One region of the Rhizobium sp. 2YAF20 genome, then DNA from elsewhere that is predicted to be linked to it. Evidence: predicted binding sites of a transcription regulator. Region 1 holds the regulator's gene; each other region holds the start of a gene.

What was found. Region 1 encodes PhoB, which activates phosphate uptake and scavenging genes when phosphate is short. Its sites were predicted from a motif close to TGTCATNNANCTGTCAT; they were not measured.
Region 2: phnC (phosphonate ABC transporter ATP-binding protein) is a predicted target of PhoB. The motif match lies at 1,238-1,254, and genes of this name have one in related genera.
Region 3: pstS (phosphate ABC transporter substrate-binding protein PstS) is a predicted target of PhoB. The motif match lies at 636-652, and genes of this name have one in related genera.

What each region holds. Positions count from the first base shown of each region.
Region 1 is NZ_JBFRFF010000005.1:180,873-183,072, reverse strand. It holds gene AB4Z52_RS10085 (GcrA family cell cycle regulator) at 148-675, shown strand; gene phoB (phosphate regulon transcriptional regulator PhoB) at 747-1,430, opposite strand; gene phoU (phosphate signaling complex protein PhoU) at 1,462-2,175, opposite strand.
Region 2 is NZ_JBFRFF010000007.1:122,396-124,595, forward strand. It holds gene phnL (phosphonate C-P lyase system protein PhnL) at 1-438, shown strand, start outside; gene AB4Z52_RS12395 (DapH/DapD/GlmU-related protein) at 525-1,142, shown strand; gene phnC (phosphonate ABC transporter ATP-binding protein) at 1,321-2,175, shown strand.
Region 3 is NZ_JBFRFF010000004.1:96,075-98,274, reverse strand. It holds gene AB4Z52_RS08035 (O-acetylhomoserine aminocarboxypropyltransferase) at 1-123, shown strand, start outside; gene AB4Z52_RS08030 (cupin domain-containing protein) at 171-515, shown strand; gene pstS (phosphate ABC transporter substrate-binding protein PstS) at 792-1,817, shown strand; gene pstC (phosphate ABC transporter permease subunit PstC) at 1,889-2,200, shown strand, end outside.

The DNA.
Region 1 (2,200 bases):
AGTCAGGCTCACACTAGGTTAAAGATCAATTACTAGACTGCATGCGGCGGAACTAGTCACCACAATTTAAAAGCGTTTTAGGTCCCGACTGCATCGGGGCAATGGCGAAGGATTCTGCCATCAGGAAGCGCTAGGCGGAGGCAGGGCATGAATTGGACAGACGAGCGTGTAGAACGGCTCACAAAGCTTTGGGCCGAAGGGCTTAGCGCCAGCCAGATTGCAGCGCAGCTCGGTGGCGTCAGCCGGAACGCGGTTATTGGCAAGGTGCATCGCCTTAACTTGCCAGGCCGAGCCAAGTCGGGCGGCTCTGCAACCTCTGCTCGAGCGCCGAAGCGAAATGTCACGCCCCCCCGGTCCTCGAACTTCGGTTCCCGCGGGGTTACGACCCGCACGGTCGCGCGCCAGCAGGGCTCGGCGATGCTCAAGGAAGAAGTCGACGTCGACGCAGCTCCGGAAGTCTCATATCGCCCGGCTTCCAATGTTGTCGTTCCGATCTCGATGCGTCTCGGTCTGACGGAATTGACGGAGCGTACCTGCAAATGGCCGGTCGGCGACCCGCTGAAGGACGATTTTCACTTCTGCGGCCATGAATCGCCCGATGCTTCGCCCTATTGCAGCTATCATCAGAAGATGGCTTACCAGCCCGTTCACGAGCGACGCAGGGCGGCTCGCTAACAGCTTTGCGCGCATCAATGAAAAACGGGCCGCGAGGCCCGTTTTCCGTTTCAACTTTCGTCACCTGAACATCAGGCTTCCATCGAATAGCCCGCACCACGAACGGTGCGGATGACGTCCTGCATGTTGGAGAAGTTGAGCGCCTTGCGCAGGCGGCCGACATGTACATCGACGGTGCGTTCGTCGACATAGATGTCATGTCCCCAGACGCCGTCGAGCAGCTGCGAGCGCGAGAAGACGCGGCCCGGCGAGGACATCAGGAATTCCAGCAGGCGGAACTCCGTCGGCCCGAGGCGAACCTCGCGGCTCTTGCGGTGCACGCGATGCGTTTCCCGATCGAGCTCGATGTCTCCGCATTTCAGCAAGGAAGACAGGACCTCTGGACGGGCGCGGCGCAGCATCGCCTTGACACGCGCCATCAGTTCCGGAGTCGAGAAAGGCTTTACGACATAGTCGTCGGCGCCCGTAGACAGGCCACGCACGCGTTCGCTCTCCTCGCCACGAGCGGTCAGCATGATGATCGGCAGGCGCTCCGTGTCCGGCCGCATGCGCAGCCGGCGGCAGAGCTCGATGCCGGACACGCCGGGCAGCATCCAGTCGAGGATCAGAAGATCGGGGGTGCGCTCCTGAAGACGAAGCTCGGCCTCATCTCCCCGCAGGATCGTATCGACCTCGAAGCCTTCGGCCTCGAGATTGTAGCGCAGCAGCACGCTGAGCGCTTCCTCATCTTCTACAACGGCAACTCTTGGAACCATGCTGTTCTGGTCTCCTTCAAAGGCGCAAGCGCTATTCCGTTACCGCGCCAACGGTGTTGGCGGTATCGTCCTTGGGGCGTTCGCCTTCCGGCTGTGCGCCGGTCGCCATGTAGTAGATCGTCTCGGCGATGTTGGTGGCGTGGTCGCCGATGCGCTCGATATTCTTGGCGCAGAAAAGGAGATGGGTGCAGGTGGTGATATTGCGTGGGTCTTCCATCATGTAGGTCAACATCTCGCGGAACAGCGAGGTGTACATCGCGTCGATTTCCTCGTCGCGCTCGCGGATGGCGACAGCCCGATCGGCCGAGCGCGTGGTATAGACGTCGAGCACTTCCTTGAGCTGGACGAGCGCCAGTTCGGAGAGATGCTCGATGCCGCGGCCGAGGCGGCGGGGAACGCCGGTGCCCTGGACTGCGATGACGCGCTTGGCAGTGTTCTTGCCAAGATCGCCGACACGCTCGAGGTCGGAAGCGATGCGGATGGAGCCCATGATTTCTCTAAGGTCCGCTGCCATCGGCTGGCGGCGTGCGATCGTCGTGATCGCCTTGTCGCCAACTTCGCGTTCGGCATGATCGAGAATGGTATCGTCGGAGATGACTTTCTGAGCCAGTGCGACATCGCCATTGACAAGGGCGCGGACGGAATCGCTGACCATCTGCTCGGCAAGGCCGCCCATTTCGGAGATGCGACGCGAAAGAAACTTCAGGTCGTCGTCATAGGCGGAAAAAATATGGGTCGAAGCCATGTTTCGGTCCTCAGTTGAAATGAGA
Region 2 (2,200 bases), on a different contig from region 1:
ATGGGCTATGTCAGCCAATTCCTGCGCACCGTGCCTAGGGTTGCCACGATTGACGTCGTCGCCGAGCCGCTGCTGGCGCGTGGCGAGACCGCGACTGCCGCCAGGGCGCGAGCCGGCGAGCTTCTGTCGCAGCTCAATTTGCCCGAAGAACTGTGGCAATTGCCGCCGGCGACATTTTCGGGTGGCGAGCAGCAGCGCGTCAACATCGCCCGCGGCTTCATCACCGACCATGCGATCCTGCTGCTCGATGAGCCGACTGCCTCGCTCGATGCCACGAACCGGCGCGTCGTCGTCGAGCTGATCGAGGCGAAGAAGAAGAAAGGCGTAGCGCTTCTCGGCATCTTCCATGGCGAGGAAGTGCGCGAGGCTGTTGCCGATCGCATCCTCGATGTCAGCATATTCTCACCAAGAACGTCGCGTGTCGCCATCGGCGCCTGACATCGCCTCGTCTTTTCCACGACCCGCCTCGTGTCGCTTTTGAGCCGACGCCGGGCGTTGCGAACCTGCGCCCGAAAGGCACCATCATGACCAGAACACTTGGCGAGCAGCCCTATATCGATCCGACCGCACGCATCACCAATTCAAGACTTGGCCGCTATACCGAAGTCTCGGAACGCTGCCGGATCGATGAGGTCGACATGGGCGATTATTCCTACGCCATGCAGGACAGCGCCATCTGGTGCACGACGATCGGCAAATTCGTCAACATCGCTGCCGCCGTGCGCATCAATGCCACCAATCATCCGACCTGGCGCGCGACGCTGCATCACTTCACCTACCGCGCTACCGACTACTGGCCGGACGCAGACATGGAGACGGATTTCTTCGAATGGCGGCGGGAGCATCGCGTCGTCATCGGTCACGACGTCTGGATCGGCCACGGCGCGACGGTTCTGCCCGGCGTCACTGTCGGCAATGGGGCTGTCATCGGTGCGGGCGCTGTCGTGGCGAAGGACGTCGCCCCCTATACGATCGTCGGCGGCGTTCCGGCGAAGCTCATTCGCGAGCGCTTTTCCAAGGACATCGGCGAGGGCATGGACCGGCTTTCCTGGTGGGATTGGGAACATGACCGGCTGCGCACCGCCCTTGCCGATTTTCGTGCGCTTTCCGCTGAGGATTTCCTCTCGCGTTACGGGGCCTGACGTCCGTTGCGTAAGTATCGGCGCGTAGGCACACATGTTTGGCTGCAACCTGCGCAATGGCAATTGTGACAACTGCCAGCCCCTTTGTGACAGTTGTTACACAAAAATGACATTTGCGCTTCACGAAGCGGGGCTAATGCCTAGCTGGACACTGGTTGAACGACTAGGGAAAAGCAGGATGTTCGAGCTGAGGAATGTGACGCGCAAGTTCGGAAGCAAACTCGCGGTCGATTCTGTGACGCTGGACATTCCCCAAGGCCAAATGGTCGGCATCATCGGCCGCTCCGGCGCCGGGAAATCGACGCTGCTGCGTATGATCAACCACCTCGCGGTGCCGTCCTCCGGCTCGATCCATTTTGCAGGTACCGAGGTTTCCGCACTGCGCGGCAAGGCGCTACGCAATTGGCAGCGCGACTGCGCGATGATCTTCCAGCAGTTCAACCTCGTACCGCGCCTCGACGTGCTCACCAACGTCATGCTCGGTCGGCTCAATCATCGCTCGACCACTCTGAGCCTCCTCAGCGTCTTCAGCCGCGAGGAGCGGATCGACGCCATCATGGCGCTTGAGCGCCTCGGTATCGAGCAGACGGCGATGCAGATGGCGGGGACCTTGTCGGGCGGACAGCAGCAGCGCGTGGCGATTGCCCGTGCCCTGATGCAGCAGCCGAAGATGCTGCTTGCCGACGAACCTATCGCCTCCCTCGACCCCCTGAACGCAAAGATCGTCATGGATGCATTGCGCGACATCAACGAGCGCGAAGGCATTACAGTGATCACTAACCTTCACACGCTGGACACGGCGCGCAATTATTGCGAGCGCATCATCGGCATGGCGGCTGGTCGGGTCGTCTTCGACGGCGCGCCTTCGACGCTGACTGCCGAGGCCGTCAACGCCATTTACGGCACCGACAAGGACGGAGCCGGCATCGATGAGACGATGACGTCGACGAGCATTAATATTCCCGAGTTGCCCGCGTTTGCCGCGGCACAAGCATCTGCCGGCGTGCAACCGCTGGCACTCGCCGGTCTCTGAGGGAGAGACCGGGATCGACGGCCCG
Region 3 (2,200 bases), on a different contig from region 1:
CTGACTGACGAACAGAAGATCGAGGCCGGAGCCGGGCCTGACGTCGTGCGGTTGTCGATCGGCCTCGAGGACGTCAAGGACATCATTGCCGATCTCCAACAGTCCCTGTCGAAGATAGTATGAGGCGAGGGGCCGCGATTGCTCGCAGCTCCGCTTCCAGCGAGGATGCCATGGCCAACCATGCAAGACTTGATATTGCGGAGATCGAGCCGGAGATGGGCGCTCCTGCGCCCGATCGGCTCATCTCGGGCACCCCCCAATTCAGGACCTGGAACGTCGAAGAAGCTGACGGCGGTCTCCATGCCGGCATATGGGAGGCGACGCCTGGAAAGTGGCGCATCGCCTACGACGAGTGGGAGTACTTCAACGTTCTTTCGGGCTACTCCGTTGTCACCGAGGACGACGGCGAAGCCTTCCATCTGCGCGCCGGCGATCGCATGATCTTGAGACCCGGCTTCAACGGAACCTGGGAAGTGGTTGAAACGACTCGCAAGGACTATGTGATCCGCTTGTAAGGCAGTGGTTTCATTGGAAGAGCGTGAGCTAGTTTCAGAGCACGACAGCTACATCCTCGCATGAGGCTTCGTATACCGGATGGCAGCATCTCCAGAAGTTGTTCCATGCCCGGAAAAGCGTGTCATTTGGCTTTCACGAAACTGTCATCAAACTGAAACATTGCAACTATAGAGCCATCCGTGTCGCTGGGAGATTGACGCGTCCGATGAACTATCTGGATATCCGTGCGTCTGCTCCCTCGCCATCCTTTCATCACTTGAGGAAGTGAGTTTAACATGTTTAACCACAAAATTCGTTCGCTTTGCCTCTCTGCAGGCCTCGTCGTCGCCATGGCTGCTTCGGCCTCGGCTGCCGACCTCACCGGCGCCGGCTCGAGCTTCATCGCGCCAGTTATGTCCAAGTGGGCCGAAAACTATAAGGCTGCGACGAGCAACGCCGTCAACTACCAGTCGGTCGGCTCGGGCGCCGGCATAAAGCAGCTCGTCGACAAGACCATTGTATTCGCCGCTTCGGACAAGCCGATGAGCGACGCTGACCTCGAGAAGAACGGCGTTGCCCAGTTCCCGATGATCTCCGGCGGCATCGTCGTTTCCTATAACATTGCCGGCGTAAAGCCGGGCGAACTCGTTCTCGACGGAAAGACGCTGGCCGACATCTTTCTTGGCAAGATTGCCAAGTGGGACGACGCGGCCATCAAGGCCCTCAACCCCGACCTGAAGCTGCCTTCCACGGCGATCTCCGTCGTTTATCGCGCCGACAGCTCGGGCACGACCTTCAACTTCACCGATTACCTGTCGAAAGTTTCGCCAGAGTGGAAGGAAAAGGCTGGTTCGAACACGACGGTCGAATGGCCGGTCGGCTTCGGCGCCAAGGGTTCTGAAGGCGTTTCCACCACTGTCAACCAGACGGCTGGTTCGATCTCCTACGTCGAATATTCCTATGTCGTTGCCAACCACATCGGTTTTGCGAAGATGAAGAATGCTGCCGGCAAGGTTATCGAGCCGAGCCTCAATACGTTCGAGGCTGCTGCTTCGAGCGCCGATTGGGCCCATGCCAAGAACTTCAACCTGATCATCACCAATCAGCCGGGCGAAAAGAGCTGGCCGATTGCAGCTTCGACCTGGGTCATGCTTTACAAGAAGCCGGCCGATGCCGCTGCCAACGATGAAGCCCTGAAATTCTTCAAGTGGGCCTATGAAAAGGGCCAGAAGGAAGCGACTGGCCTGTCTTACCTTCCTGTTCCGGAAGCGGTTGTCAAGGTTGTCGAAGAGTCCTGGAAGAAGGACTTCGGCACGAAGTAATTTCGGCTGAAAAGTTGCGGCGGACAGGGCTTGGCCCTGTCCGCCTTTCGTGACAGGACAAGGGGAAACCGATGGCCGACGCGACTGAGACAGCTGGATTCCAGGCAGTGGATACCAGCGTCAGCACCAGGAAATTCCGGATACAGGATCGGATTTTCTATTTTATGACGCTTGGCTCGGCTGCTCTTGTCGTGCTTTTGCTGCTGGCAATCCTTGTGGTTCTTGTCATCGAAGCCTTGCCAACCTTCCAGACCTTCGGGTTTTCGTTCCTCTGGGGCACGAAGTGGAGCGCTCCCGCCAATATCTTTGGTGCTGTGCCTGCCTTGGTCGGCACGCTGGTGAGCTCGCTCATCGCCATGCTGATTGCCGTTCCCCTGGGCATC